DNA from 2 places in the Nocardia implantans genome. Region 2 is predicted to be linked to the other one. Evidence: riboswitches for the same ligand, from Rfam matches in the RefSeq annotation. Region 2 holds a riboswitch; the other holds the start of a gene.
What was found. Region 2 has a riboswitch for cobalamin ahead of metE (5-methyltetrahydropteroyltriglutamate--homocysteine S-methyltransferase). Riboswitches for the same ligand answer to the same signal wherever they lie in the genome.
Positions count from the first base shown of each region.

Region 1: linked by a shared signal. The riboswitch ahead of U3653_RS28850 (CbtB domain-containing protein) and the one ahead of metE (5-methyltetrahydropteroyltriglutamate--homocysteine S-methyltransferase) in region 2 are both predicted to bind cobalamin.

Region 1 covers NZ_JAYKYQ010000015.1:96,617-112,272, reverse strand. The annotation lists gene U3653_RS28915 (DUF4190 domain-containing protein) at 1-79, opposite strand, end outside; gene rlmB (23S rRNA (guanosine(2251)-2'-O)-methyltransferase RlmB) at 142-1,119, opposite strand; gene cysS (cysteine--tRNA ligase) at 1,119-2,525, opposite strand; gene ispF (2-C-methyl-D-erythritol 2,4-cyclodiphosphate synthase) at 2,590-3,057, opposite strand; gene ispD (2-C-methyl-D-erythritol 4-phosphate cytidylyltransferase) at 3,060-3,785, opposite strand; gene carD (RNA polymerase-binding transcription factor CarD) at 3,788-4,276, opposite strand; gene U3653_RS28885 (hypothetical protein) at 4,684-5,439, shown strand; gene radA (DNA repair protein RadA) at 6,061-7,458, shown strand; gene U3653_RS28875 (hypothetical protein) at 7,470-8,117, opposite strand; gene U3653_RS28870 (carbonic anhydrase) at 8,241-8,864, opposite strand; gene U3653_RS28865 (A/G-specific adenine glycosylase) at 8,953-9,873, shown strand; gene U3653_RS28860 (alpha/beta fold hydrolase) at 9,899-10,645, opposite strand; gene mhuD (mycobilin-forming heme oxygenase MhuD) at 10,704-11,018, shown strand; cobalamin riboswitch at 11,099-11,250, shown strand; gene U3653_RS28850 (CbtB domain-containing protein) at 11,281-11,475, shown strand; gene U3653_RS28845 (CbtA family protein) at 11,466-12,272, shown strand; gene U3653_RS28840 (hypothetical protein) at 12,308-12,790, shown strand; gene U3653_RS28835 (OsmC family peroxiredoxin) at 12,847-13,287, opposite strand; gene U3653_RS28830 (DMT family transporter) at 13,451-13,771, opposite strand; gene U3653_RS28825 (FMN-dependent NADH-azoreductase) at 13,773-14,420, opposite strand; gene U3653_RS28820 (TetR/AcrR family transcriptional regulator) at 14,531-15,151, shown strand; gene U3653_RS28815 (ABC transporter permease subunit) at 15,207-15,656, opposite strand, start outside.
Region 2 covers NZ_JAYKYQ010000004.1:314,339-329,994, forward strand. The annotation lists gene metE (5-methyltetrahydropteroyltriglutamate--homocysteine S-methyltransferase) at 113-2,374, opposite strand; cobalamin riboswitch at 2,522-2,751, opposite strand; gene U3653_RS12005 (pyruvate carboxylase) at 3,280-6,684, shown strand; gene rsmD (16S rRNA (guanine(966)-N(2))-methyltransferase RsmD) at 6,681-7,244, shown strand; gene coaD (pantetheine-phosphate adenylyltransferase) at 7,298-7,783, shown strand; gene U3653_RS12020 (GtrA family protein) at 7,800-8,318, opposite strand; gene U3653_RS12025 (DivIVA domain-containing protein) at 8,705-9,451, shown strand; gene U3653_RS12030 (YceD family protein) at 9,540-10,169, shown strand; gene rpmF (50S ribosomal protein L32) at 10,222-10,404, shown strand; gene rnc (ribonuclease III) at 10,427-11,140, shown strand; gene mutM (bifunctional DNA-formamidopyrimidine glycosylase/DNA-(apurinic or apyrimidinic site) lyase) at 11,142-12,002, shown strand; gene U3653_RS12050 (dihydrofolate reductase family protein) at 12,068-12,649, shown strand; gene U3653_RS12055 (PHP domain-containing protein) at 12,678-13,715, shown strand; gene U3653_RS12060 (PstS family phosphate ABC transporter substrate-binding protein) at 13,816-15,342, shown strand.

The DNA of each region.
Region 1 (15,656 bases), on a different contig from region 2:
TCGCCGCGCCGAGAAACAACACCGCCGTCGCGTTCGGATGCTCGACCGGCGAACCTATGGGCTGATTGGGTATCACCACCACCCGAATTCTACTGGGGTGAGCGGCCTCTCCGTGTTTTTAGGCGTGCGAGGCGCAAACCTTCACACGCGGCGCTGGCGGGCGACTTCCGAAAGCACCACCCCGGCGGCCACCGACGCGTTCAGCGATTCCACCGGCCCGGCCATCGGGATCGACAGGATCGTGTCACAGGACTCCCGCACCAGGCGCGACAGCCCCTTGCCCTCCGAGCCGACCACGATCACGGTCGGCTCGCGGCCGTCGAAATCGTCGAGCGTGGTGTCGCCGCCGGCGTCCAAGCCGACCACCTGGATACCCTGAGCCGCCCAATCCTTCAGCGTGCGAGTGAGATTGGTGGCGCGGGCGACCGGAAGCCGGGCGGCGGCGCCCGCGCTGGTGCGCCAGGCCACCGCGGTGACACTCGCGCTGCGCCGCTGCGGGATCAGCACACCGTGACCGCCGAAGGCGGCCACGGAACGCACCACCGCACCCAGGTTGCGCGGATCGGAGATATTGTCCAGCGCGACCAGCAGCGCGGGCTCGGCGGCGCCCCGCACCCGGTCGAGCAGATCGTCCGGATGGGCGTAGCGGTACGGCGGCACCTGAAGGGCTACGCCTTGGTGCAAACCATTGGCACTCAGCCGATCCAGATCCGTACGCGGCACCTCCAGGATGGAGATCCCGGTGTCGGCGGCCAGCCGCACGCTCTCGGTCAAGCGGTCGTCGTTCTCGGTGCCGACCGCGACGTACAGCGCGGTCGCCGGCACACCGGCTCGCAGACACTCCACCACCGGATTGCGCCCGAGCACCAACTCGGGGCCGTCCTCGGTCTTGCGTCCGGCGGGACGGGTGGTGGCACCGCGCGCGGACGAACGTCCCTGCGCGGCCTTGGTTTTCGCGGCGGCCCGCTTGGCGGCGGGGTGCTTGGTGCGCATCTCCGCGGGCGGCGTGGCGCCACGTCCCTCCAGTCCGCGCCTGCGCTTGCCGCCGGAGCCGACCACGGCGCCCTTCTTGCTGCCGCTCTTGCGAACCGCACCGCGACGCTGCGAATTGCCTGCCATCACTCGGCCTTTCCGGATTGTGATGCCGCCAGCGCCCATTCGGGGCCGTCGGCCGTGTCGGTGACCTCGATGCCCGCGGCCTGCAAGCGATCGCGCACGGCGTCGGCGGTCGCCCAGTCCTTGGCGGCGCGCGCCTGCTGGCGGCGGTCGAGTTCGGCGCGCACCAGCACGTCCAGAGCGCCGAGCGCGGCCGAGGAATCGCTCGGGGTGTACCAGTGCGGGTCGAGCGGATCGACACCGAGGACGGCGAGCATGGCGCGCACCTGACCGGCGAGGTCGCGCGCGGAATCGATCGCGCCGACCTCCAGCGCCTTGTTGCCCTCGTGCACCACGCGGTGGATCTCCGCCAACGCCTTCGGCACCGCCAGATCGTCGTCGAGGGCGGCGGCGAACGCGTCGGTCCACTTGCCCACCGGAACCTCACCGGCCCGGTCCACCACCCGGTTCACGAACGCCTCGATGCGCTGGTAGGACTGTGCCGCGTCGTGCAGCGCCTTCTCCGAGTACTCCAGCATCGAGCGGTAGTGCGCGCTGCCCAGGTAGAACCGCAATTCGACGGCCCGCACCTTGTCGAGCACATTCGGCACGGACAGCACGTTGCCCAGCGACTTGGACATCTTCTCCCCGCCCATGGTCACCCAGCCGTTGTGCAGCCAGTACCGGGCGAAACCGTCGCCGGCCGCCTTCGACTGGGCGATCTCGTTCTCGTGGTGCGGGAACACCAGATCCATACCGCCGCAATGAATGTCGAATTCCGCGCCGAGATAGAACTCGGCCATCGCGGAGCACTCCAGGTGCCAGCCGGGGCGGCCGGGCCCCCAGGGCGACGGCCAGGTCGGCTCGCCGGGCTTGGCCGCCTTCCACAGGGTGAAGTCGCGCGGGTCGCGTTTGCCCTCGCCCGCGCTCTCGCCTTGGTGCACGTCGTCGAGCTTGTGGCCGGACAGCTTGCCGTAATCGGGGTAGCTGACCACGTCGAAATAGACGTTCCCGGCCGAGGCGTAGGCGTGACCGCGGTCGATCAGCCGCTGCATCATCTCCACCATCTGGGTGATGTGGCCGGTGGCGCGCGGCTCCGCGGACGGCGGCAGCACACCGAGCTGTTCGTAGGCGCGGTCGAAGGCGCGCTCGTGCGTGGCGGCCCACTCCCACCACGGCCTGCCCGCCTCGGCGGCCTTGGTCAGGATCTTGTCCTCGATATCGGTGACGTTGCGTATGAAGAAGACGTCGATGTCGTGCGCGATCAACCAGCGTCGCAGCACGTCGAACGCGACTCCGCTGCGCACATGGCCGATGTGCGGCTCGCCCTGCACGGTGGCGCCACAGAGGTACACCGAAGCACGGCCGGGGACCAAGGGCGCGAAATCGCGCATGGTCCGCGTGTCGGTGTCAAAGAGGCGCAGCGTCACGGCAGTCGATCCTAGCTGGTGTATAAGGTCGTTCACGGACCGGCTCGGGTCCGTCGGAGCTGGATCAACGACAAGCTTGCAGCAGGGCGGTCGCCACGGCGGCGACACCCTCGCCGCGACCGGTAAGGCCGAGCCCGTCGGTGGTGGTGCCGGACACCGCGACCGGGGCGTCGAGCAGTCCGCCGAGCACCTGTTGCGCCTCGGCGCGCCGCGGCCCGATCTTGGGGCGGTTGCCGATCACCTGCACCGCGGCGTTGACCACCTCGAAGCCCGCTTCGTCCAGCAGCCTGCGCACTTCCTTCAGCATGGCCGCGCCGGAGACGCCGGCCCATTCCGGGCGTCCGGTGCCGAACACCGCGCCGACATCGCCGAGGCCCGCCGCGGACAGCAGCGCGTCGCACAGGGCGTGCGCGGCGACGTCGCCGTCCGAGTGGCCCGCGCAGCCGTCGTCGCCGTCGAACAGCAGACCCGCCATCCAGCACGGCCTGCCCGCTTCGATCGGATGGACGTCACTGCCGATGCCGACGCGCATGGTCACGGCGCCACCGCCCGTCCGACGCCCGCGCCGTCGAGCACCGCGTCGGCGAGCCGGAGGTCGAGGGGAGTGGTGATCTTGAAGGCGAGCGGATCGCCGGGGATGGTGTGGACCGCGACGCCGAGCCGCTCCACCAGACCCGCGTCGTCGGTCGCCTGGATGCCCTCCGGCGCGTACGCGCAGCGCAGCAGGTCGGCCGCGAAACCTTGCGGCGTCTGGATGGCGCGCAACCGGGCGCGATCGGGAGTGCCGGTCACCGCGCCGGCCGCGTCGACGGATTTGATGGTGTCGGCTACCGGAAGCCCGGGGACCACGGCGGGGCGCCCCGCGCGCAGTTCGGCCGCGACCCTGGCGATGAGGTCGGGCGGCGTGAGCGCTCGGGCGGCGTCGTGCACCAGGAAGTAGGCGGCGTCGGGCGCCGCGGCGATACCCGCCCGCACCGAGTCGATGCGTTCGGCGCCGCCGACGACCACCTGAACCGAACTCGTTGGCGGCAGCAGGGCAACGGCGCTGTCGACGAGTTCGGTGGGAACCATCACGATGATCCGGTCGACCGCGCCGGAGGCGATCAAGCCTTCGACGGCGAGCCGGACCATGGGCCTGCCGCCGACCGGGACGAACGCCTTGGGTGCCGATTCACCCAGACGCACGCCACGGCCGGCGGCAGGCACAAGAGCAACGACGGGTCCGTCACTGGAACGGACACCGTTGTCAGTTGTGTTCACGGTCAGGAAGCCGCTGCGAGGACCTCATCGAGCAGGGTCTCAGCCTTGCCGTCATCGGTGCCTTCGGCCAGCGCGAGCTCACCGACAAGAATCTGCCGAGCCTTGGCGAGCATGCGCTTCTCACCCGCGGACAGGCCGCGGTCCTGTTCCCGGCGCCACAGATCGCGGACGACCTCGGCCACCTTGTTCACATCGCCGGAAGCGAGCTTCTCGAGGTTGGCCTTGTAGCGGCGGGACCAGTTGGTCGGCTCCTCCGTATGCGGCGCCCGAAGCACCTGGAAGACCCGATCGAGACCCTCCTGACCCACGACGTCACGCACGCCGACGTATTCGGCGTTCTCCGCGGGAACCCGAACAGTGAGATCGCCTTGGGCGACCTTCAGGACCAGATACTCTTTTTGCTCACCCTTGATGGTGCGAGTCTCGATTGCTTCGATCAGCGCCGCTCCGTGGTGGGGGTAAACGACGGTGTCTCCGACCTTAAAAATCATGTGTCCCGTGCCCCTTTCGATGTTCACAGTTTAACATGCGACTCGGTAACGGCGCGATCAACTGTGCAGGTCAGGGCCACAACGAGGAAGGCCAGGGGCTTGACAGATGCCAGGCGGTGTGCATTACGTTGTGCCAGAACGGGTTATCTCCCGGCTCCGTCGCCGCCGCACGACGCCCGCGCGCCGGCACCTTCGCGGCAACCTTCCGAAGTTCGATCGAACCGTTATCAACGCGCCGAGTGTCGGCGCGCACGTCCCGTGGTCGGCCGCACACTCCACCGCGTGCGCGCGGGCTTGCCCGAGTTCGACCCGGCCCCCGCGCCCGTGCCGCCGAGGGAACTACTACGCTGCCTAGTTACTACGCTCCCGCGCGGAGCCAGAGCCCGGTCGACATGGAGGGACAACCCGTGACTGCCCTGAAAGCTGTGACCGCCCCCAAGGGGGCGCGACGTCGCATGGTGACGGTTGCCGCACTCGCCGCCGGAGCGGCGATCGCGCTGTCCGGCTGCGGCGCGGGCCAGATCTCGCAGACCGCCGAACAGGTCGCCGCCGTGAACGGCAACCACGCCGACGTGGGCCGCATCGCCCTGCGCAACGTGCACATCGTGTATCCGTCCGAGGGCACCGGGTACGCCAACACCAAGGGCGGCAAGGCGCTCATCGCGTTGTCCATCATCAACAACGGCGAGTCCGTGACCGACGAGCTGACCAGCATCACCACCGACCTGGGCACCGTCAAGATCACCCCGGCCTCCGGCAAGTCGGTCGTCGAGCTCGCCCCGCAGCAGACCGTCGTCGCGGCGACCCAGCCGGTCAAGCGCGAGGCCGCGCCGACCACCACCAGCGCCGCGCCGACCACGAGCGCGGGCGCGCCCACCTCCGCTCCGCGCTCCGCCGCGCCGACCACCACCGCCGAGTCGCACGGCGCTGGCGAGCACGGCTCCCCCGCCGCGGGCCAGGACCCGGAGGCCAACCCCATCCTGATCGAGATCACCGGCCTGACCAGGGACATCTCCCCCGGCCTCACCTACAACGTCTCGTTCAACTTCAAGCAGAACGGCACCGTCCAGGTCCAGGTCCCGGTCGACGCGGGCCAGCACACCGAGCGCCACGAGTCCGACAAGTCCGGCCCGGCCGAAGCCGAACACAGCGGCGGCCACTGAGTTCGATTTGCAGCGCCTGCGGCGCTGCGTGTTCGCGGCCCCTTCTTGGTTCGTGGCCGGGCGGGCGAGACTCGCGACTGCGTCGCATGCGCTTCGCCCACCCGGCCACGAACCGGGCCGCGAACGGCGCTCGTAAGACTCGCGCCCTGCGGGGCTCGGAAAGTGTGGATGGAGCGGCCCCGGCCACGCCATAAACCTTCTTACCGGGCAGCGCCTCCCGACTCGACATACCACCCCTGGCGCGGAGAGCCACTGCGCGGCGGGAGCTCAGCGCGCCCGCGGTCCGCGCACCACCCCCGTGCGCGGAGAGCCACTGCTCCTATGCGACAACAAACAGTCGGCCCGAGTAGCAGGCAAGCTGCGCGCCGAGGCGGAGCGCTCGCTACCCGCGTACACCGGTAGCGAGCTTCGATACCCACGTGCCCAGTACACCCCCACCACGTCTTTCGAGCGAAGCGAGACCGAGCATCCGCGTTCGCGGCCCGGCTCGCGTGTGCGCGGCCGCCGCGTAGGCGACGAAGGAGCAAGCGGCGGTCGCGCACACGCGAGCCATAAGGGGCCGCGAACACCCAGCGCCGCAGGCGCTGGAAATCAAACACAGCCGGTGCGTATGGTGCCGGTGTGGCAAAGACGAAGCCGACCTTTCGCTGCTCCGCCTGTTCGCACGAGGTCGCGAAATGGGTGGGCAAGTGTCCTGAGTGCGGGGCTTGGGGCACCGTTGAGGAGGTAGTCGCCGCGGCGGGTGCGGTCGGTTCGCCGGGGCGCAAGGCGATGTTGCCGAGCACTGCGGCCGCGCCGCTCTCGCAGATCGACTCCAAGATCACCAAAGCGCGGCCGACGGGTGTCACCGAGTTGGACCGGGTGCTCGGCGGCGGGGTGGTGCCGGGATCGGTCGTGTTGCTGTCCGGCGAGCCGGGAGTGGGCAAGTCGACGCTGCTGCTCGAGGTGGCGCATCGCTGGGCGGCCCAGCGGGACGAGAAGTCGCTGTACGTCACCGCCGAGGAGTCGGCGGGGCAGGTCCGGTTGCGGGCCGATCGCACCGGAGCGGTGCACGACCGGGTCTATCTGGCGGCGGAGTCGGACCTGTCGATCGTGCTCGGACACGTCGAGCAGGTGCGGCCGACGCTGCTGGTGGTCGACTCGGTGCAGACCATGCTCGCCCCTGAGGTGGACGGCGTGATCGGCGGCGTCACCCAGGTGCGCGAGGTGACCGCGGCCCTGACTTCGCTGGCCAAGGCGAGCGGCATCGCGGTGCTGCTGGTCGGGCACGTCACCAAGGACGGCAACGTCGCGGGCCCGCGCACGCTCGAGCACCTGGTCGACGTGGTGCTCCAGTTCGAAGGCGACAAGAACTCCACGCTGCGCATGGTGCGCGGCATCAAGAACCGCTTCGGCAGCGCCGACGAGGTCGGCTGCTTCGAGTTGCACGAGGACGGCATCGCCTGCGTGGACGACCCGTCCGGCCTGTTCCTGCACCACCGGACGGATTCCGTGCCCGGCACGGCGGTGACGGTCGCGATGGACGGCAAGCGTCCGCTGGTCGGCGAGGTGCAGGGCCTGACGGTGAAGACCGAGATTCCGCAACCGCGCCGCGCGGTCAGCGGCCTGGACTACAACCGGGTCGCCATGGTGCTTGCCGTCCTGCAGAGCCGCGGCCGGGTGTTCCTCGGCAAGAGCGATGTGTACGCCGCGACCGTCGGCGGTATGCGCTTGGTCGAGCCGTCGGCCGACCTCGCCATCGCGCTCGCCATCGCCAGCGCCGAGTCCGATGTCCCGATTCCTCCTGGCTGGGTGATCCTCGGAGAGGTCGGACTGGCGGGCGAAGTCCGCAAGGTGACCGGCGTCAACCGCAGATTGGCCGAAGCCGAACGCCTCGGCTTCACCACTGCCCTGGTGCCCCCCGGCCTGGCCCCGGTGAAAAGCACCATGAAGATCCACGAGGTCACCGACCTGCGCTCCGCCATCCGCATAGCGGGCCTGCGCAAACTACGCGCCGCCCCTGAGGAGGCCGCCAGCTGACCCCTCCCCTCTCAAGCGATGTTGAACGGCTCGGCCATGCTGCGTACCGAACCCAGCTGCGCCACGACGCTGTAGGGCCCCGGTGGGACTTGGACGCGTTCGCCCGCGCAGTTCGGCTGGGACGTGGTGCCCGACCAGGTGACAGTGAACGCCGCCTGCTCACCGCGGCCCATCGTGCGGACGTCGGGCTGACCATCGGGATAGCAGTCGGTGCTCGACCACAGACGCCGCTGGCCGTCGAGCGTGTGCACCGAGACCTGCTGGAGGCCGGAACCCATGTCACGGGTGCACGCCACCGCCGAGATGTTGGTGATGACGATCCCGAACACCGGCTGCTCACCCGTTTTGTAGGTGGGCTGCTCGACGGTCACCTTGATCGCCAGCGATTGGTCCGGGCACGGTCCGGCCGCGACGGTGGTGGCCGCCGCGGAGGACTTGGGCGCGCCGGACTCGGCCGAGGGCTTGGCCGCCGCGTCGGCGGACTTGGTCACGGCCGAGCTGGTCCCGCCGGCCGCGGCGTCACCGGGCGAGTCGCCGCCGCGTACGACCGCGAGCACGACCCAGATCACCAGCGCCAGGGCGACCACCAGGATTCCGATGGCGAACACGCGTCGACGCCAATAGATCTCCGGTGGCAGCGGTCCATTCGGTTCCAGCACGTCTCAACGGTAAGGGCACCATCGGGCGCATCGTCTCAGGGGCACGGCGTGTCGGCCGCGTGCGCCCGCGGGCGGCGAGTACATTCCGCCGGCACGCCGACCCCGGCGCGGGCGTGCCGCGGCTCAGACCACCTCGCCGATGTTGCCGACGACCCGGTGCAACTGCGCCTTGCCCTCGGCCAGCTTGTAGGTCACGCAGGCGATGGCGAGCTCGCCGGTCGCGACCCGCTGCGAGATGATCATCGACCGCTGCATGAGCAGGCGGCTGGTCTCCACCACGTGCCTGGCCTCCATCTCGTCGACGGTGGACAAGCCTTCGCGGCGGCCGACCAGAATGGACGGCGCGACCCGCTCGACCACGCTGCGGATGAATCCGCCCGGCACCTCGCCGCCGTCGAGCGCGTCGATGGTGGCCTTGACGGCGCCGCAGCTGTCGTGGCCGAGCACTACGATGAGCGGCACGTTGAGCACCTGCACGCCGTACTCGATCGAGCCGAGCACCGAGCTGTCGACCACATGGCCCGCGGTACGAACGACGAACATGTCGCCGAGGCCCTGGTCGAAGATCAACTCCGCGGCGACCCTGGAGTCGCCGCAGCCGAACAGGATCGCGTGCGGGTGCTGGCCACTGACGAGTTTGGCCCGGTCGGCGGCACCCTGGCTAGGATGCAGCAGCGCGCCGCTGACGAAGCGGTCGTTTCCTTCGCGCAAGGACTTCCAGGCACTGATCGGGTTGGAATCCGGCATACCGACCATTGTGCAGGACGGTTACGGTTACCAGCGAGTTCGGTCGGTTACGGGCGGGCAAATGTCGCCTGGCAGCAGTAGTACGGGGATGGTGAGGACAGTGCGGAACGGCGCACCGAACGGCATCGACGCCGACACGTTGCTGGACTGGTACGCGGAGACCGCGCGCGATCTGCCGTGGCGCCGCCCCGGCGTCACCGCATGGCAGATCCTGATGAGCGAGATCATGCTCCAGCAAACTCCGGTGGTCCGGGTCGAACCGATCTGGCGGGAATGGGTGGCGCGCTGGCCGGTGCCTTCGGCGATGGCCGCCTCGTCGCAGGCGGAAGTGCTGCGCGCCTGGGGCAAGCTCGGCTATCCGCGCCGTGCGCTGCGGCTGCACGAGTGCGCGAGGGTGCTGGCGAGCGAGCACGGCGACGAGGTGCCCGCCGATGTGGAGGTTCTGCTCGGGCTGCCCGGCATCGGCGCGTACACCGCGCGCGCCGTCGCCTGTTTCGCGTACGGACAACGCGTTCCCGTGGTGGACACGAACGTCCGCCGTGTGGTTGCCAGGGCGGTGCACGGGCGCGCGGAAGCGGGTAACCCCTCGTCGCGGGATCTGCCCGAGACCGAGGCGCTGCTGCCGCTGCGGATCGACCGCGCCGCGGTGTTCTCCGCCGCCCTCATGGAACTCGGCGCGACCGTGTGCACGGCCCGCACCCCCGATTGCTCGCGCTGCCCGCTGCCGAGTTGCGCGTGGGTCACCGCGGGACGGCCGGCGAGCGAGGTGGTCCGCCGCACCCAGAAATACGAGGGCACCGACCGCCAAGCGCGCGGCAGGCTGCTGGATGTCCTGCGGCACGCGAGCGGGCCGGTGGAGCGGGTCCGCTTGGATCTGGCCTGGACCCGCGACCCGGGCCAGCGCGACCGCGCGTTGGACTCGCTGCTGGTGGACGGCTTGATCGAGCAGACGCCCGACGGCCTGTTCGCGTTGGCGGGCGAAGGCGGGGCCACCGGATCCGACAACTGACGAACGCCGCGATGATTCCGTGCCGCTAGCTGGCGAGCACTCGCCGTAGGAAGCGCTCGACTTCCGCTCGGTAGCGGTCGGGCTGATCGTCGTGCACGAGATGGCCCGCGCCCGGCACCAACACGTGTTCGGCGTGCGGATGGGCGGCGGCCATCTGCCGCATCTGCCCCGGCGGTGTGATGCTGTGCTCGCCCTCCAGCAGCAGCGCGGGCACCCGCACCGCATGCCATTGCTGCCAGAAATCGCGTGTCCCCCACTCCTCGGAGATATCGCGGAAGGTGGCGACCGAGCCGTGCAGCCGGTATCCCTCCGGCCCGTGTTCGAAGGCGTTCGAGAAGTAGCGCCCGGCGACCGGCCCGAAGAACGACAGCATGGCCTCCTCGTCGGGGAACGGTTGCGGCCACGCCTCGATCATCGCCGCCCAGTGCGCGGCGGTGCGGCCGGTGAAGTCCGGCGCGATGTCCTCGATCACCAGCGCGCGTACCCGGTCGGGGTGGGTCGCCGCGAATACCCAGCCGTGCAGCGCTCCCATCGAATGCCCGATCACGACCATCGGCTCTTCGATCGCGGCGGTGCGGGCGGCGAGGTCGGCGACGAAGGCCTCGGTCGTCAGCTCCGCGGGCGCCGGCCTGCCGTGCCCGGCGGCGTCGAAGGTGTAGACGTGGCCGTGCTCGCGCAGCCAGCCCAGCTGATCGCGCCACGTGCGCGCGCTGCCCATCAGTCCGTGCAGCAGCAGGATCGGCGCGCCTGCTCCGCCTTCGTCGTGCAACATCGGTTCGACAATACGAGGCACCGAGCATCTGCTCGGCGGCAGCCGCTAGCTTGGACACATGGCTGTTGTGAAGATCAACGCGATCGAGGTTCCCGAGGGCGCGGGCCCCGAGTTGGAGAAGCGGTTCGCCCACCGCGCGCACGCGGTCGAGAACTCCCCCGGCTTCCTCGGCTTCCAGCTGTTGCGCCCGGTGGCCGGAGAGAAGCGGTATTTCGTTGTCACCCAGTGGGACTCGGAAGAGTCCTTCGCGGCTTGGCGGGACGGGCCCGCGCGCGAGGCGCATGCGGGCGAGCGTCAGAAGCCGGTCTCGACGGGTGCGTCGCTGCTCGAGTTCGAGGTCGTGCTCGACGTGGACGCCAAACCCGCGAACTGACTGCGCGCCGCACCGCCGGGCAGGCCAGCCTGCCCGGCGACTCGCCCGACGCCGTGGTACGCCCGTGCCGGACCCGGTTGACGCCGAGGGTGTGCGGGTGTCACAGTTCGAGGGACAAACGCGAGGGTGACGCGGTAATTCCGGTGAGATTCCGGAGCGGTCGCGCCACTGTGTTCCACGCACCGAGTCCGGTGCCGGAAAGCCAGACACCGGCACCGTCGCGCCACCACCCTAAGGGACGCGTATCCCAAGGAGGACTCGAATGGCCATCGCGCATTCACCCAGCCGGGCAACCGATTCCCTGGCCACCGTGCTCGTCACGGTCGGTGTCGTTCTTCTCGCACTGCTCACGCTGTACCTGGTCGGCTTCGATCAGGGCGTCATCTCGCGCAGCGGGATGTACCTGCATGAGCTGATGCACGACGGACGTCACCTGCTGGGGCTTCCGTGCCACTGATCGGTTCGCTTCGAACCCTGCTGCTGCGCGGCCTGCTGGCCGGTCTGATCGCCGGACTGCTGGCCGCCACAGTCGGTTATTCCGTCGGCGAACCCAAAGTCGACGCGGCCATCGCCATCGAGGAAGCGCACAGCTCACACGCCGAATCGCCGGACGGGCACTCCCACGGCGAGCACGCCGAATCGCCCGGCGGCCATTCCCACGGTGACGAGGAAGAAGCGCTGGTGAGCCGCGGCGGCCAGAAGTTCGGGCAGTTTCTCGCCCTCGGCCTGGCCGGTCTCGCGCTCGGCGCCATCTACGCCTCGGTCGCGCACTTCGCGCGGCGCTACACCACGCTGTCCGGGCCGCGGCTCGCGCTGACGCTCGGTGTGGCCGGTTGGGCCGCGATCGTCGCGGTGCCGTTCTTCAAGTACCCGGCCAACCCGCCCGCGGTCGGCGACCCGGACACCATCAACGAGCGCACTCTGCTGTGGCTGGCCGCCGTTGTGCTGGGCATCGTCGCGGTCGGTGCGGCGGTGGCGGCGTTCACCGCGCTGCGCACCCAGCTGCCCACGTTCCGGCTGATCGGCGGCGTCGCGGCGTTCATGCTGGTCACCGCGCTCGGCTACGTCCTGCTGCCCGGCGTGAACGAGGTGAGCGCGGACTTCCCGGCCACCCTGCTGTGGCAGTTCCGGGTGGCCTCGCTGGCCGAGACCGCGACTCTGTGGGCCTGCCTCGCGCTCGGCTTCGCCGCGCTCACCGAGTTCGCCACACGCACCGATACTCCGGTATCGGTAGCGCCCGCTACCGCAGGGTGATTCGCGTTCGGAAGCAGTGAGGCAGTGTCGGCCCCATGACCGGCACTGCCTTTTCCGTCCGGCCCGCATCGCGGGGCGCAGCCCCTTCCGGACCGCCGCGCGCGGTGCGCGTCGCGTTCAACGCTCTGGTCGTCGCGTTGGTCGCGGGTAGCGCCGAGGCGATCGCGCGGGCCGCCCGCGATTTCTCGACGGCCGACCCGACGAGCGTGGCGCCCGGGCTCGGCCTTCGCATCGCGATCTATCTGCTGGTGCTGGCCGTCGCGGTGCGTATGACTCGCGGCGACCGCCGGGCCCGCCTGCTGATCACCGTCGGCATCGGCGTGCTCGGTCTGCTGTCCCTGATCATCGAGCCGCTCGCCGCGGCGATGTCCGCGAACGAATTCCGCGATCTGTTCCGGGACACCCCACCCGTTGGCTTGCTGCTCGCGACGCTTCGTACCGTTCACGTCGTAGCCGTCCTGATCGCGATCCCGGCTCTCTACACCCGCCCGGCCCGTCGCTACTTCCGCGGACGCTGATTCCGTGCCGGTTTCGTGCCCCCGCACTGTGGGGGGGCACGAAACCGGTGGCCGAATTACGCGAGAGCGGCGTCGAGGGTGATGTGGTCGACGCCGGCGAGGGCCTTGCTGACGGGGCAGCCCGCCTTGGCGGCCTCGGCGGCGGCCTGGAAGGCGTCGGCGTCGATCCCGGAGACGCGGCCGCGGACGGTCAGCTCGATGCCGGTGATCCGGAAGCCGCCCGCCGGATCGGGGCCGAGGGTCACGTCGGCGGTGACGTCCAGGCTCTCCGGGGTGCCGCCCGCGTTGCCGATCTGCGCCGAGAGCGCCATCGCGTAGCAGGACGAGTGCGCGGCCGCGATCAGCTCCTCCGGGCTGGTGGTGCCGTCGGCCTCCTCGGCGGAACGCTTGGGGAACGACACGTCGTACTTACCGACCCCTGAACTGGCCAGTTCGACCTGTCCCGAACCCTCCTGCAGGGTGCCGGTCCAGGCAGTACGCGCGGTACGTGTGGGCATCACGGTCCTTTCGCCGATGATCGTTTGACGATTCAGCACGAACCTACCCCGGCCGGCTCGCCCCGGCGCACCGGTTCGCCGATCGGGTTCGCCTCGGCGCACCGCGCACCCACGCCGCGCGATCGGCGCGGTAAAGCGCGGCGCGCCAGACGAATCCGTTGTTCTACTCGGGATTCGTGATCCGAGCCAGCACGATGCCGCCGAGGATCAAAGCAAGGGCCAGCAACCGTCCCGCACCGATCGGGTCCTTGTGGACGACGATGCCGAGCGTGATCGCGCCGAGCGCGCCGATGCCGGTGAACACCGCGTAGGCGGTGCCGACCGGCAACGTCTGCATGGCCCGCGACAGCAGGTACACGGCGGTGACACCGAGAACGAAGCAGATCAGGGTCGGGACGAGCCTGGTGAAATTCTCGGTCGGTTTGATGCTCTGCGACCAGACGATCTCCACCAGTCCGGCGGCGGCGAGGACCACCCAGTTCATGTCAGTACTCCCTGGCCAGGTCACTCGCGGTCGCCAGAGCGCGAGCGTGGGACCTGTCGTGCTCGGCACGCAAGTGTGCCAGTGCCGGGTCCTGGCGCGAGTTGGCGTACTCCGCGTGCACGAAAACGGTGTCGGAAACCGCGAAATGGCCCGCGAAGAAGTCGCGCAAAAAGCGTTCCTGATAGTCATAGGCCGCTTTGGGAGCGCCGGGCGAATAAGCGCCGCCTCGCGCGCTCGTCACGACGAACCGCCGGTGTCCCAGCGACATTCGCGGAAAGGTCACCTGGTCCAGCCATGCCTTGAGCGAGGCCGGGATCGAGTAGTTGTACATCGGGGTGCCGATCAAGATCACGTCCGCCGCGAGCAGCTCGGCCAGCAGCGGCTCGACGACCTCCCACGCGGCGGCCTGTTCGGGAGTGCGCGCCAATTCACCGAGCCGTTCGGGATCCGTGCTCGGCAGCGCGAGCACGGCGTCGCACAGTTGGGTCCACGCCTCTCCGATGAACGGCACCGGCTGCGCGGCGAGGTCACGGTAGAGATAGCGGCCGTCCGGGTGCCGTACGCGCCACGCCTCCGCGAAAGCGGCGCTCAATTCCCGACTGATCGACCGCGGCCGAGCGCTGGCGTCGAGGTGCAACAAGGTGCTCATGATCGAACCTCCGAATAACCGGACGGAATGTCCATTTCTGCGGACGGGACAACCATACGACCGATGTGGACATATTGTCCACTTAACCCGGAATCGGCTACAGTCACGGCATGGAACCGCGATCCGACCTGCTCACCGGTCAAGGGCCGGGCCGGTCGGCGCCTGCGCCGGAACGCGCGGACGCCGCACGCAACCGGGCGAAAGTGCTCGCCGCCGCCGCGGAGTTGTTCGCCACCCGGGATCCGCGCACGGTGACGATGGACGACATCGCGAAGGCCGCGGGCGTCGGCCGCGGCACCCTCTACCGGCGTTATCCGGACACCGCCTCGGTGGCGGTGGCGCTGCTGGACGAACACGAGCGAGCGCTGCAACAGAAACTGCTTTCCGGCCCCCCGCCGCTGGGTCCAGGAGCTCCGGCCGCACAGCGGCTGGCCGCGTTCTACGCCGCGATGGTCGAATTACTCGATACACACGCCCATCTGGTGCTGGGCGCCGAAATCGGCGGAGCCCGCTTCGCGACCGGCGCCTACGGCTTCTGGTACGCGCATGTGCGAGGACTGTTGGCCGCGGCGGGAATTCGTGAACCGGACGCGCTGGTCGACCCGCTGCTCGCACCGCTGGCAGCGGAGGTCTACCGACAGCAACGTGAGCGCGGGCTGACCTCAGGACAGATCACCGATGCGCTGCGCGCCATCGCCGAAGCCGTTCTCGGGCCTCGGGTGAGTCCATGAACGACAAAACCGGCGGTGGACGACATCCACCACCGGTTTTGCCACCCCTCGTGGTTCACACCAGATCGCGTCCGCGCATCAGCCAAATCGTGCCGACCGCGAACAGCGCCAGATAGGCGGCCAGCACCACCAGGGATTCCGTCCGCGAAAGGACCTGCAGCACACCGGGCGTGGCGGGACCGTCCACGGTGCGCATCGCGCCCGCCAGCGACCCGGCCGCCGTGCCGGGCAGATGATCGGTGACCACTTCGATCGGCGCGAAGATCCCGGCGACGCCGCGCAACAGGTTCTCCACCACCAGCACCCAGACCAGGCCGAGCCCCACCGCGAGCGCGGGTCCGCGAGCGATGGCGCCGATCAGCGCCCCCGCCAGCGTCCACATACCGAGAATGGCGACGCCGGTCAGGATGCCGAGCAGCGACCGATCCAACGCGGGCGCGGTGAGTGCCTGCGACTGCGACGCCGCGATCAGCGCGGCGACCGCGAGGTCGGCGGCGAACGCCGC
Region 2 (15,656 bases):
CGACGGCGGCGGCAACCGCCTCGGCCGGAACCGGAGTCCAGCTGAGATGCGGAAGATCGGTGCCCCCTTCGACAGGCGAAGGGGGCACCGAATCAGCGATCGGCGGGCAGGATCACCGCACGGCCGCCGCCGCGGCGACCATATTGCGGAGCGAGGCTTCCACCTCGGTGCGTCCCCTGGTCTTCAAGCCGCAGTCCGGGTTCACCCACAGTCGTTCGGCCGGAATGGCTTTCAGCGCCGCGCGCAACGATGCGGTGATCTCGTCCACGCTGGGCACACGCGGAGAATGGATGTCGTACACGCCGGGGCCGACGCCGAGGTCGAATCCCGCCGCGTTGAGGTCGTCGAGCACCTCCATGCGCGAGCGTGCCGCCTCGATGGAGGTGACGTCGGCGTCCAGCCCGGCGATCGCGTCGATCACCTCGCCGAACTCCGAATAGCACAGGTGCGTGTGGATCTGCGTCGCGTCGGACACCCCGGAGGTCGCCAGCCGGAACGCCCGCACCGACCAATCGAGGTATCCCGGCTGATCGGCCGCGCGCAGGGGGAGCAGTTCCCGCAAGGCGGGCTCGTCGACCTGGATGATCCGGATGCCGGCCGCTTCCAGGTCCACGGTCTCCTCCCGGATCGCCAGCGCCACTTGGCGGGCGGACTCGTCCAACGGCTGATCGTCGCGCACGAACGACCACGCCAGGATCGTCACCGGGCCGGTCAGCATGCCTTTCACCGGTTTGGCGGTGAGCGACTGCGCGTAGCCGATCCACTCGACGGTCATCGGCTCGCGCCGCGCGACGTCTCCGAACAGGATCGGCGGACGCACGCAGCGCGTCCCGTAGGACTGCACCCACCCCTGCTCGGTCGTCGCGAACCCGTCGAGTTGCTCGGCGAAGTACTGCACCATGTCGTTGCGTTCCGGCTCGCCGTGCACGAGCACGTCCAGCCCCAGCTCCTCCTGCAGCGCGATGACGTCCGCGATCTCCGCGCGCATCCGGCGCACGTACTCCGCTCGATCGATCTCGCCTTTGCGCAGCGCGGCGCGCGCCAACCGGATGGCCGAGGTCTGCGGGTAGGAACCGATCGTCGTGGTCGGCAGCGCGGGCAGCCGCAAACGGTCCCGTTGCAGTTCCCGGCGTTGTTCGGCGGGCGCGCGGCGGTCGGCGTCCGGCCCGAGCGCGGCCAGTGCGGCCCGCACCCGCGGATCGTTCAGCCGCGGATCCGACCTGCGCGACGCCAGCGCCGCGCGCACCTCGGCCAACTCGGCGGCGATCGCCTCCGTGCCCTGGGTCAATCCGGTCGCGAGCAGGCGTACCTCCGCGACCTTCTCCGCGCCGAACGCCAGCCAGGACCGCAGTCGCTCGTCCAGCCCGGTTTCCGCGGCCAGCGAGTACGGTACGTGCAGCAACGAGCAGGAACTCGAAACCGCCACAGGCGCAGCGGATTCCGACAAGGCGCCGAGTGTGGCGACGGCCCGGTCGAGATCGGTGCGCCATACATTGCGACCGTCCACGACCCCCGCGACGACCAGCTTGCCCGCCAGCGCGGAAATGGTGGAGATGTCGGCGCCCGCGGTGAAGTCGAGGGCGACCCCCTCTATCCCCGTGCTCGCCAGCGCCGGCAGTGCGGCACCCGGCTGCCCGAAGTAGGTCGCGACGAGCACCGCAGGGCGCTCGGCGGCGTCGGCCAGTTCCTCGTAGGTGACCTGCACCAAGCCGATCTCCTCCGCCGTGAGGTCGGTGACCAGCGCAGGCTCGTCGATCTGCACCCACTCGGCGCCGGCGACGGCGAGCCTGCGCAGCAGCTCCCGGTACAACGGCAGCAACTCGATCAGCCGGGCCAGCGCCGAACCGCCGGTCGCCTTCGCCAGCTTCAGGAAGGTGATCGGCCCGATCACCACCGGACGCGCGGGCACGCCCAGTTCGAGCGCTTCGCGCAGTTCCGCCAGCAGCTTGTCCGGGTGCAGCGAGAAGGAGGTGTCCGGGCCGATCTCCGGTACCAGGTAGTGGTAATTCGTGTCGAACCACTTGGTCATCTCCAAGGGTTCGACGGCGTCGGTGCCGCGTGCGGCGGCGAAGTACCGCTCCAGCGGGTCCGTGATCCCTGCGACCCGGGGCGGCAACGCGCCGAGCAACTCGGCCGTGTCGAGCATCTGGTCGTAGTAGGAGAACGTACCGACCGGAATGGAGTCCAAGCCCGCGGCTTGTAATTCGGCGAACTGGGCGTGCCGGAGTTCGCGCGCCACGGCGTGCAACCGACCGGCGTCGATCTTGCCTGCCCAATAGGCCTCGGTGGCCCGCTTCAGTTCGCGCCGCGGCCCCACTCGTGGAAGCCCGAGAACCGTCGCGGTGAACGGCTTTTGCTGTGCAACAGTCACGATGTTTCTCCATTGCTGAGGACGAAAGCCATCGCCATACGGGCAGGCGGAGAACCCGGTGACATGCCGGTGATGTTCCCGGCCGAGGAGCCCGACACGTCAGCTGGTGATCCGCGCGCCCAATCCACGAGGCGGTGGCCGCCGGATACGGCGTACCCGGCACGGCTGGCAGGTCTTCGGACTCGCGGGCACCGGCCGTGCGGGCCGGCATACGCCGGATAGCTCCCGATGGCCGACCTACTGGCCGTCGCTTCCCGAGTCGCGGAGCCTTCCGGCTCGGTGAACTCAGTGCCTGGTGACGGCGGTCGTTCCTGCATACCGCTGCGGGACAGTCCCGGATTCCCACCGGGTTCCCTCTCACCCGCCGTGACGTCGCCGCACGGGCGGGCTCGACTCCGTCGCGCGACGTCGGGGCTCCATCTCGTCGTGCTGCGGTGAACCAGCTGCCCACTCAGCATAGGACGCGGCGAGGCGAGCAGATCGCGAGGGATGTCACGCCGGCAATTGCCCGGCCCGCGCGACGCGCAGCGATCGGGCGCCTGCTTCCCGTTCCGGCTATCGGCCCGCCCGCGCATGCGGACTCGGATCGCTCCATCGGCCATCCGGACGTCGGGCCATCCGGTAACCACCTTCTCGAACTCGCCGTTCGCCTGGTCCGCAGGTGCGGACGCGGGTCAGGCGAACTCGGCTCGATGCCGCGCTCGGCCATCGGGCACCTGTTCGACGGCCCACGCCCTCGGACCTCCGCACCGATCCCGGCCTCCGGACAGCACATCGGTTGCTGCCGCGGCGCCCATGTGTCGGGCCGGTGAACGCAACTTCGCAACGGTGCTAGTCGGTCTTGTGAAGAGGTTTGCGAAGGGGGCTTCTGTGTCGGTGCGGTTCACGCGGCCGGGTACCTTAGGTCAATGTTCTCGAAAGTCTTGGTTGCCAACCGTGGCGAGATCGCCATCCGCGCCTTCCGCGCGGCCTACGAACTCGGCATCGGGACGGTCGCCGTGTTCCCGTACGAGGACCGCAATTCGGTCCATCGGTTGAAGGCGGCGGAGTCGTACCAGATCGGCGAGCCGGGCCATCCGGTGCGGGCCTACCTGTCGATCGAGGCGATCATCGAGGCGGCCAAGTCGGCGGGCGCGGACGCGATCTACCCGGGCTACGGGTTCCTGTCGGAGAACCCGGATCTGGCGGCGGCGTGCGCGCGGGAGGGCATCACCTTCATCGGACCGTCGGCCGAAGTGCTCGAACTGGCCGGTAACAAGGCGCGGGCGATCGAGGCGGCGAAGGCCGCCGGGTTGCCGGTGTTGCGTTCGAGCGCACCGTCGTCGGACGTGGAAGAGTTGCTGGCGGCGGCGCGGGAACTGGAATACCCGATCTTCGTCAAGGCGGTCGCCGGTGGCGGCGGGCGCGGAATGCGCCGGGTCGCCGCGCCCGACCAGCTGCGCGAATCGATCGAGGCGGCCTCGCGGGAAGCGGAGTCGGCGTTCGGCGATCCGACGGTGTTCCTGGAGCAGGCCGTGGTGAACCCCCGCCATATCGAGGTGCAGATCCTGGCTGATCAGCACGGGAATGTCATGCACCTGTTCGAGCGGGACTGCTCGGTGCAGCGGCGGCACCAGAAAGTGATCGAGCTGGCGCCCGCGCCGAATTTGGACCCCGCATTACGCGAGCGGATCTGCGCGGACGCGGTCGCCTTCGCCAGGCAGATCGGCTACTCGTGCGCGGGCACCGTGGAATTCCTGCTGGACGAGCGCGGCAACCATGTCTTCATCGAGATGAACCCGCGTATCCAGGTGGAGCACACGGTGACCGAGGAGATCACCGACGTCGACCTGGTGCAGTCGCAGCTGCGCATCGCGGCGGGCGAGACGCTCGAGCAACTGGGTCTGAGCCAGGACGCCGTGACGATCCGCGGCGCGGCCTTGCAGTGCCGGATCACGACCGAGGACCCGGCCAACGGATTCCGCCCCGACACCGGCCGCATCACCGCCTACCGCACGCCCGGCGGCGCGGGCATCCGCCTGGACGGCGGCGCGAACCTGGGCGCAGAGATCGGCGCCTACTTCGACTCCATGCTGGTCAAGCTCACCTGCCGGGGCCGCGACTTCAGCGCCGCGGTGGCGCGGGCGAGCCGGGCGCTGGCGGAATTCCGGATTCGCGGCGTGGCCACCAATATTCCGTTCCTGCTCGCGGTGCTGGACGATCCCGACTTCAGGGCGGGGCGGATCACCACCTCGTTCATCGACGAGCGTCCGCAGCTGCTGACCCTGCGCAGGTCCGCCGACCGCGGCACCAAGATCCTCGACTACCTGGCCGACGTCACGGTGAACAAGCCGCACGGCGAGCGGCCGACCACGGTGTACCCGCACGACAAACTGCCCGCGATCGATCTGAGCGTGCCGCCGCCGGACGGCTCCCGCCAGCGCCTGCTGCGGCTGGGTCCGGAGGGTTTCGCGCGGGCGTTGCGCGAGCAGAAGGCGGTCGGCGTCACCGACACCACCTTCCGCGACGCGCACCAGTCGCTGCTGGCCACCCGGGTGCGCACCAACGGCCTGCTGGGCGTGGCGGGGCATGTGGCGCGGTTGACGCCGGAGCTGCTTTCGGTGGAGTGCTGGGGCGGTGCCACCTACGACGTGGGGTTGCGGTTCCTGTACGAGGACCCGTGGGAGCGGCTGGCGGCGTTGCGGGAGGCGATTCCGAACATCTGTCTGCAGATGCTGCTGCGCGGCCGCAACACCGTCGGCTACACCCCGTACCCGGAGGCGGTGACCCGCGCGTTCGTCTCGGAGGCGACCGCCACGGGCATCGACATCTTCCGTATCTTCGATGCCCTCAACAACGTGGACCAGATGCGTCCGGCCATCGACGCGGTCCGCGAGACCGGCACCGCGATCGCGGAGGTCGCGATCAGCTACACCGGGGATCTGGCGAATCCGGACGAGTCGCTCTACACCCTGGACTACTACCTGAAGCTGGCCGAGCAGATCGTGGACGCCGGCGCGCACGTGCTGGCGATCAAGGACATGGCCGGACTGCTGCGCGCCCCGGCCGCGACCAAGCTGGTCACCGCGTTGCGCAGCAATTTCGATCTGCCGGTGCACGTGCACACCCACGACACCCCCGGTGGCCAGCTGGCCACCTACTTGGCCGCGTGGCAGGCCGGAGCCGACGCCGTCGACGGCGCCAGCGCGGCGATGGCGGGCACCACCAGCCAGCCCGCGTTGTCGGCGATCGTCGCCGCGGCGGCGCACAGCGAGTACGACACCGGGTTGAATCTGCAGAACGTGTGCGACCTGGAGCCGTACTGGGAGGCGCTGCGGAAGGTGTACGCGCCGTTCGAGTCCGGTCTGCCCGCGCCGACCGGCCGGGTCTACACCCACGAGATCCCCGGCGGGCAGCTGTCCAACCTGCGCCAGCAGGCCATCGCGCTCGGGTTGGGCGACCGGTTCGAGGAGGTCGAGGCGAAGTACGCCGCCGCAGACCGGCTGCTGGGCCGTTTGGTGAAGGTCACCCCGTCCTCGAAGGTCGTCGGCGACCTGGCGCTGGCCCTGGTCGGCACCGGCGTCGACGTCGAGGACTTCGCCGCCGACCCGGGCCGCTACGACATCCCGGATTCGGTGATCGGCTTCCTGCGCGGTGAACTGGGCACACCCGCCGGTGGCTGGCCCGAACCGTTCCGCACCAAGGCGCTGGCCGGGCGCGGCGCGGCCAAGCCGGAAACCCCGTTGACGCCCGCGGACGAGAAGGGCCTCGCAGGCAGCTCCGAGGAGCGGCGGGCGACGTTGAACCGGTTGCTGTTCCCCGGCCCGACGGCCGAATTCCTCGCCCACCGCGAGAAGTACGGCGACACCTCCGGGTTGTCGGCCAACCAGTTCTTCTACGGCCTGCGCCGCGGCGAGGAACACCGGGTGCAGCTGGAGAAGGGCGTCACCCTGCTCATCGGCCTGGAAGCGATCTCCGAGCCCGACGAGCGCGGCATGCGCACGGTGATGTGCATCCTCAACGGGCAGCTGCGGCCGGTGTCGGTGCGCGACCGGTCGATCGCCAGCGAGATCCCGGCGGCGGAGAAGGCCGACAAGGCCAACCCGGGTCATGTCGCGGCGCCGTTCGCCGGTGTCGTCACTCTCGCGGTGTCCGAGGGCGATTCGGTCGCGGCGGGCGACACCATCGGCACCATCGAGGCCATGAAGATGGAAGCCGCGATCACCGCGCCGCGCGCCGGCATCGTCGGCCGCGTCGCCATCGGCGCCGTGCAGCAGGTCGAAGGCGGTGACCTGCTCATCGAACTGGCGGTACGGGAGTCGTCGGCCGGATGACGCGGATCGTCGCGGGGACGGCGGGCGGACGGCGCCTGCGGGTGCCGCCGTCCGGCACCCGTCCGACCTCCGATCGCGTCCGGGAGGCGCTGTTCAGCGCGTTGGACGCCCGGCTGGACTTCGCGGGCGCGCGGGTGCTCGACCTGTACGCGGGTTCCGGCGCGCTGGGCTTGGAGGCGCTCTCGCGCGGCGCCGAGCACGCGCTGCTCGTCGAATCCGATCGCAAGGCGGCGGCCGTGGTTCGCGGCAATATCGCCGATCTCGGCCTGCCGGGCGCCGAACTGCGGGTGGCGACGGTGGCCAGTGTGCTGCAATCGGGCGGGGCGGGCGAGTTCGACCTGGTCTTCTCCGACCCGCCCTACGCGGTGGACAACGCCGCGGTGCTGGCCGACCTGAGCGCGCTGGCCGAACGCGGTTGGCTGCGTCCCGGTGCGCTGATCGTGCTGGAGCGCTCGGCGCGTTCGCCCGAAACAGCCTGGCCTGCAGGCTTCGTCCCGGCCAAGTCGCGCCGGTACGGCGAAACCCGCATCGAGCTGGCCGAGTTCGATCCGGAGGAATAGGAGCGGGTGCGGCCACTCGTGCCGGGCCGGGTGTGTCCTGCTAGCGTCGCCTCATGGCAGGAGCACTGTGCCCCGGGTCGTTCGACCCCGTGACCTACGGACACCTCGACGTCTTCACCCGGGCGGCGGCCCAGTTCGACGAGGTCGTCATCACCGTCATGATCAACCCGAAGAAGCAGGGCATGTTCACCGTCGATGAGCGCATGGAGATGCTGCGCGAGTCGACCGCGCACCTGGGCAACGTCCGGGTGGAGTCGTGGCAGGGCCTGACCGTGGACTTCGCCCGCGAGCAGGGCATCACCGCGATCGTGAAGGGCCTGCGCGACGCGGGCGACTTCGGCTACGAACTGCAGATGGCGCAGATGAACAAGAAGCTGTCCGGGGTGGACACCTTCTTCATCGCCACCAACCCCGCCTTCAGCTTCCTGTCCAGCTCGCTGGTCAAGGAGGTCGCCACGTACGGCGGCGACGTCGCCGACATGCTGCCCCCGTCGGTACACAAGCGCCTCCTCGACCGCTTGGCCGAACGAAAGAGCTGACGTACGGAGAGGCGGTTCAGAACACCAAACCGCGGAGGGCCAGGAAGCGCATGCCGCCGACCGCGGCGGTGATCGCCAGGATCGCGACGGCCTGAGCGGTGTCCCCGAGCCCGGGAGCCCACAAGCCCAGCGCGGCCAGCGCCGCCGTGCTGACGCCGAGTCCGACCAGCGCGAGGCCGCCGCCTTCCCATTGCGCGGTGAACCAGCCGACTCGTTCCGCCGCGTGGAAGGTGAGCTGGCGGTGCAGCTCGTTGGCGATCACGGTGCTGACGATCGAGCCGACGACGTTGGCGATCAGCGGTCCGACGCCGTGCATGGCGAGGAACAACAGGACGTAGGCGATGTTGCTGGAGCCGCCGACCAGCGCGAACCGGATCAGCTGGGCGAAGGCGCGATCACCGCGCAGATACCGGGCGAGCCGGCCGAACCCGGCCGTCACCGAGGTCGTCGGCAGTACCGGGGAGGGGCCGACCCAGGGCACGAAGAAGCTGGTGGCGCTTACTCCTCCGGGTCGCGGCAGTTCCAGTAGGGTCATCGTCTTTCCGATCGAACACAAGCCCTCGGCGGGGACAACGGCGATGGTGCTCGCGTGGCTTCCCCCGTCGACTCTTGGCAGGTTCCGTTCGTCGGCCCGTATCGGGCACTGGCTGACGTGTCGGCGCCTGTCAACATTCGACGGCGGGTTGTCCGTACCTCCGGCTTCCTTGTCCGCGATCCGGGGAACGCGGTAGGTGCTGAAGATCTTGGTAGACCTTCCAGAAAAATGTAACACGAAGCGGAGAGGCGGTCTCCACTTGATTTCTGTGGCGTGCGAGACACCTGCACGACACACCGGAAAGTGACTCGGCACGAGCGGTGACGAGGGGCACACTGGGCGTCGGGCGGAGAGTTTCGCCGTGAGTCCGCAGGAGGGTAGTGAGCATGTATCGCGTATTCGAAGCGCTCGACGAACTGGTCGCCATCGTCGAAGAGGCGCGCGGCATCCCCCCGACCCGCAGCTGCATCGTGCCGCGCGGCGATGTGCTCGAACTACTCGACGACGTCCGCGACGCGCTGCCCGGCGAACTCGACGACGCCCAGGACGTGCTCGACCATCGCGACAAGATCGTCTCCGATGCCAGGACCGCCGCGGAGACCGCCGTGACCGGGGCCAACGAGCAGGCCGAGCGCACCATCAGCTCGGCGCGCGAGGAAGCCGACCGCATCCTCGCCGACGCCAAGGCGCACGCCGACCGGATGGTCGCCGAGGCGAGCGCGCACGCCGATCGCCTGGTCGCCTCCGCCCAGGAGGAGGCCGACCGGGTGGTCGCCGACGGCAACGCCGAGTACGAGGCGGTGACCGGGCGGGCGCGGCTGGAGTCGGAGCGCATGATCGAGGCGGGCAAGGCCGCCTATGACCGCTCCGTCGCCGACGGGCTCGCCGAACAGGAGCGGCTGGTCACGCAGACCGAGGTGGTCCGCGCCGCGCACGCAGAATCGGCCAGGGTGATCGACGCCGCGCACGCCGAGGCGGATCGCCTGCGCGAGGAATGCGATCACTACGTCGACTCCAGGCTCGCCGATTTCGAGGAGACGCTGACCAGCACGCTGCGCACGGTCGGGCGGGGCCGCCATCAGCTGCGCAGCGGGGCGGGCGCACCCGACTACGCGTCCGAATTCCGCAGGTAGCGGCGGTGGGCTGCGTTTGGGCGTGCACCGTGTGATCGCGTATTGTTGAGTGGTTGCCCGTATCCCCCCGATCGTGAGTGAGTTCGTGATGTCCGCCGGTTCCGGTTCCGCCTCGCGTCCCCAGTCGGCCAAGCGCCGCTCGCCGGACGCGGGTTTCGTGCTGGACACCCGCAGCCTCGGCCGCAGGCCGGGGACGATGCGCGAGCTGCGCCGCACCGTCACCACCGAGGAGCGGATCGGTCTGGATCTGATCGGCGTTCCCGTCGGCGCGCAGGTGGAGTTCGACCTGCAGTTGCAGGCGGTGTCCGAGGGAGTGCTGGTCACCGGGACGGTCTCGGCGCCGCTGGAAGGCGAGTGCTCGCGCTGCCTCGAGCCGTTCACCGATGCCGTCACCCTCCAGGTGACCGAGCTGTTCGCCTACCCGGACAGCACCACCGAGCAGACCACCGAGGACGACGAGGTCTATCGCATGGACGACGACCTCATCGATCTCGAGCCGGTGGTGATCGACGCCGTCGGGCTCGAGTTGCCGCTGCAGCCGCTGTGCACCCCGGATTGCGCGGGACTGTGCCCGGAATGCGGCGTACGGATGGCGATTGCGGGATCCGACCATCGGCATGAGATACTTGACCCTCGCTGGGCCGGACTGGCTAAATTCGCCTCCGGATCGCCCGGCACCGGCAGCCCCGACGAGGGTGCGGCCGACCGAGACCGCTGAGCAAGACCGTCAGCCGAAACCGGCAGAGCAATTAGACAGAGGAGAAGTAGTCGTGGCCGTTCCCAAGCGCCGGATGTCCCGTTCCAACACCAGGTCGCGGCGCAGCCAGTGGAAGGCCGCCGCGCCGACCCTGATCACCTGCCCGAACCGCGCCTGCGGCGAGAAGACCCTGCCGCACATCGCCTGCCCGTCCTGCGGCACCTACAAGGGCCGCCAGGTCACGGCGGCGGTCTGACCGTACGACCTGTCGTAGCGACGTGACCGACGAACCCGACTCGTCCGGTGAACACGCGAGCCTTCTCGCCGCGTTGGGCGTCGACCTGCAGCCGGATCTGCTGCGTCTCGCACTGACCCATCGTTCCTACGCGTACGAGAACGGCGGCCTGCCGACGAACGAGCGTCTCGAGTTCCTCGGCGACTCCGTGCTCGGGCTGAGCATCACCGAACGGCTGTATCACGAGCATCCCTCGAAGACCGAGGGTGAGCTGGCCAAATTGCGCGCGAGCGTGGTGAACATGCGCGCGCTGGCCGAGGTCGCCCGCGGCCTCGGCGAGGGCGGGCTCGGCGCCCACCTGCTGCTGGGCAAGGGCGAGGAACTCACCGGCGGCCGGGACAAGGAGAGCATCCTCGCCGACGGCATGGAGTCGTTGCTCGGCGCCGTGCATCTCGAGCACGGCATCGAGGTGGCTCGTTCCGTGGTGCTTCGCCTGTTCGCCGAGCTGCTCGAGCGCGGCCCGCGGATGGGCGCGGGCCTGGACTGGAAGACCAGCCTGCAGGAACTCACCGCCGAGCGTGGTCTCGGCGTGCCCAGCTACGAGATCACCTCGACCGGGCCGGACCACGACAAGGAGTTCACCGCCACCACGGTGATCGGCGGCCGGGCCTACGGGCAGGGCGTCGGCCGGTCGAAGAAGGAAGCCGAGCAGAAGGCCGCGGGGGCCGCCTACGAGGCGCTGACCGCCGAAACCTGACGTGCCCGAACTTCCCGAGGTCGAGGTCGTGCGGCGCGGGCTCGCCGAGCACGTGGTCGGCCGGATCATCGAATCGGTGGCGATCACCCATCCTCGCTCGGTGCGTCGCCATCTCGAAGGCGCCGCAGATCTCGCCGCGCGGCTGACCGGCCTGAAGGTCGCCTCGGCCGAGCGTCGCGGCAAATTCCTCTGGCTCACCTTCGACGATCCGGAAGCGGCGCTGGTCGTGCATCTCGGCATGAGCGGCCAGATGCTGGTGCAGCCCGCCGACGCGCCGCTGGAGAAGCACGCCCACATCCGCGCCACTCTCGGCGACGGCACCCAGTTGCGCTTCGTCGACCAGCGCACGTTCGGTGGTTGGACGCTCGCTCCGCTGGTCGAAGTGGACGGCACCCTGGTGCCGGAGCCGGTCGCGCACATCGCCCGTGACCCGCTGGATCCGCGGTTCGACGTCGAATCCGTGGTCGCCGTGATCCGGGGCAAGCAGAGCGAGATCAAACGCGTGCTGCTCGACCAAGGCGTCGTCTCCGGCATCGGCAACATCTACGCCGACGAGGCGCTGTGGCGTGCCAAGATCCACGGTGGGAGGCCCGCATCGGGGCTGTCCAGGCCCGCGGTGCGCGGGTTGCTCGCCGAAGTCGCGGCCGTGATGGGCGAAGCGCTCGCCGCGGGCGGTACGTCCTTCGACGCGCTCTATGTGAATGTCAACGGCCAGTCGGGCTACTTCGAACGGTCTCTCGCCGTATACGGTCGGGAGCACGAGCCGTGTCGCCGGTGTGGTGCGCCGATCATCCGCGAGCGGTTCATGAACCGCTCGTCCTACTCCTGCCCGCGCTGCCAGCCGAAGCCTCGGCGTCGTTAGCGCGGGCGAGCTACCGTTTCCTCAGGGCGGTTCGGAATTGTCAGCCGACCGTGAGGAAGGGAAGCATGCGCAAGCTCACCTATTACGTCGCGTCGACCATTGACGGATTCATCGCCACCGAGGACGGCTCGGTCGATTTCTTCCCGGTCGGCGGCGACCACGGTCCCTCGATCAACGCGCAGTACCCCGAGACGCTGCCCACCAAGGTGCGGGAGGCGATCGGGCTGGAGGAGCGCAATCGCTACTTCGACACGGTGCTGATGGGACGCAAGACGCACGACTTCGGCGTCCGCACCGGCACCTCGACCCCTTACGCGCATCTGCGGCAGTTCGTGGTCTCGACCACGCTGCCGGAGAGTCCCGATCCGGCCGTCGAGCTGATCTCGGAGAACCCGATCGAGAAGGTTCGTGCCCTGAAGCGGGAAAGCGGGCTCGGCATCTGGCTGTGCGGCGGCGGTGAGCTGGCGCAGGCGCTGCTGCCGGAGATCGACCAGATCTTTCTCAAGCTCTATCCGATCGTGCTCGGGAGCGGTCGCGCGCTGTTCGGCGCCGGGTCACGGCTGCCGGAACCGGCCAAATTCCGGGTGATCACCAGCACGGTGTTCGAAGACGGAGTGGCCTTCGTCAAATACAGCCGGGTGCACTGACCCGGTGCCCGGCCAGGAACCGACCGGGATGCCGGACGGCGCCGCGGCGCCCGGTCCGGAGGCGGCGCTGCGCGAGATCGGCTTCTGGCTGGAGCGCTCGAGGGCCGAGACCCACCGGGTGAAGGCCTACCGGCGCGCCGCCGATGTCGTCGCGGGGTTGTCCGCCGACGAGCGCGCGGCGCGCCGGGCGGCGGGCACCTGGACCGAGCTCGCCGGCATCGGCCCCAAGACCGCCGCCGTCATCGAGCAGGCGTACGCCGGCGTGGTGCCGCGGTACCTGGCCGAGTTGCGGGCGGCGGCGCAGCCGATCGGGGCGCCGGGCAAGCCGTTGCGGGAGCGCTTGCGCGGCGATCTGCACACCCACTCGAACTGGTCCGACGGCGGCAGCCCGATCGAGGAGATGATGCGGGTCGCGGCCGCGCTCGGGCACGAATACTGCGCCCTGACCGACCATTCCCCGCGCCTGACCGTGGCCAACGGCCTGTCCGCCGACCGGTTGCGCAGGCAACTGGACGTGGTCGCCGAACTCAACGAGCGGATGGCGCCGTTCCGTATCCTCACCGGCATCGAGGTGGACATCCTCGACGACGGCGCCCTCGATCAGCAGGCGGATCTGCTGGCCCGGCTGGACATCGTGGTGGCCAGCGTGCACTCGCGGCTGCGCGACGACAGCGCGACGATGACCAAGCGCATGGCGTACGCGGTCGCCGACCCCAACGTAGACGTGCTCGGCCACTGCACCGGCCGCCTGGTCACGGGAGGACGCGGCACCAGGCCGGAATCCACGTTCGACGCCGAGGTGGTGTTCGAGGCGTGCCGCGCCTACGGCACCGCCGTGGAGATCAACAGCAGACCCGAACGCCTCGATCCGCCTTCGCGATTGCTGCGCCTGGCCGCCGAGATGGGATGTCACTTCTCGATCGACACCGACGCGCACGCGCCCGGGCAGCTCGACTGGCAAGGGTACGGTTGTGAGCGCGCGCTCGCGAACGGCGTCGCGCCGGAACGGGTGATCAACACCTGGCCGCTGGCGGATCTGCTGGCCTGGACTCGCGCGCAAGCGTGACCGTCGGGTTAACTGTTGCCGAACACTGCGACTTCGCCTGTGCCGGAAGGCTCTTGCCGCCGAGAATAAGGGCCACACGGATTGCTGGGGGGATTGACTGGTGGGCGACTTTCCGCTCGAGATCGTGCTCGCGCTCATCGGTATCGCGGTGCCCATCGGCGCGTTCCTGTGGGAGTTCGTCCTCGCGGGCCGCAGACGCCTCGGCTACCGGGTGCAGATGGACACGCCGGTCACCGGTGAGATCGAATCGGTGTTCCCCGGTGTGCTGCCGCAGTTGCGCCCCTCAGCGGACGGCGCGAGCCCGGATCTGAAGGACATCTCGGTCGTTCTGGTGCGCGTCGAGAACAGCGGCATCACGACCATCGACAGTCATGACTACAAGGCGCCGGACGCCGCGCGGATCGGTTTGCACCTGCGTTTTCCGCAACGCCGCGTGATCGGCATGGCGGTGAACGAGCTCAGCGATCCGGCCTTGGCCGACAATCTCGACGCCGATTCCGGCATCGCGGTGCGCGAGGACACCGGCGGGCACATCGGCGTGATCGATCTGCCGAAGGTGCCGCTCGCCCCCGGCGATCACTACAAGATCCTGGCGATCCTGCAGCGTTCGGAAGGGATGGGCGAATACCCGCAGCCCGTGCTGCGTGGCGGCATCAAAGGCGGGCGGATCACCGAGACCCGTAGCCGCACCGGCGTTCCCCTGATGATGGTCGCGCTGACCGTGTTCCTGGTGCTGGTGATCATCGTCCAGTTGGTGGTGGCCGCTTTGGAGCCGTCGCCGACGCCGCTGGACTGCGCCTCGGGCAAACTGACCGTGCTCGGGTCGACGGCGTTCGCCCAGGTGATAAAAGACGCCGCCGAGCAATACCGCAAGAGTTGCGCCGGAGCCAGTTTCGCGTACGGCTTCGAGGGGTCCGAGCGTGGATTGGACCGGCTCGCCGAGCAGGGTACGGGCGATTCCGGCCTGATCGCCATCACCGACGGCGCCAAGGGCGGCGGTTACCCGGCGCTGGTGCACCGGCCGTTGGCGTTGTCGCTGTTCACCATGATCGCGCATCCCGGCGTCGGCGTCCGCGATCTCACCCTCGCCCAGATCCGGGATCTCTACCGGGGCAAGGTCGGCAACTGGCGCGAGGTGGGCGGTCCGGACCTGCCGGTGGTGCTGGTCAACCGGATCCCCGGCTCCGGAACGCGCACCATTTTCGAACGCAGGCTGCTGGAAGGCGCGCAGCCGGAGCGCCCGCACGTGAGCTGCACGGCGCTGAAGGGCACCGTCACCACCGCGCCCGCGCAGTGCGAGGTGCAGGTCACCGCAGACATGCGCAAGGCGGTGGCGGAAATACCAGGGGCGGTCGGCTATTCCGAGTTCGCCGAGGCCGTCGCCGCCGGTCTGCCGACGATCGCGATCGATGGCGTCGGCGCGAGCCGGGACGCCGCCGTGCGGCGCGCCTATCCCTTCTGGGGCGTGGAGTACGCATACAGTAACGGCGAGTTGCCCGGTGGTTCGCTCGCCGCGAGTTTCCTGCACTTCCTGACCGATAGGACCGGCAAAGAGGTGCTGCGCGCACACGGCAACGCGCCGTGCGCCGACCTGCCCGACCCCGGCCGCTGCCTGCCCGATCAGTGAACCGGCAAGGCGGGGACACCGGACTACCCATCGGTAGCCGAACGAACGCTGGGTGCGGCGATTTTTCCCGAACTGTTTGGTTTGAACGACGCCCGCTGAGGTACCTCCCACTCGGCCCCCCTGATCATGCCGGAGGCGTGACCAGGCCAACCAAGCCCCATGGACGGCGGTGCAGCTAGGTCTTCACCCCCGCCGCGGCGGCCACTTAGTTCAGTTCGGCGCCCGGTACTCCGAGTGCTGGGTGAATGCGAGTGCTACTTGGTTGTCCCTGGAAGGAGGGTCATGAGCGCGCTTTCCGTGCCGATTTCCGCGCA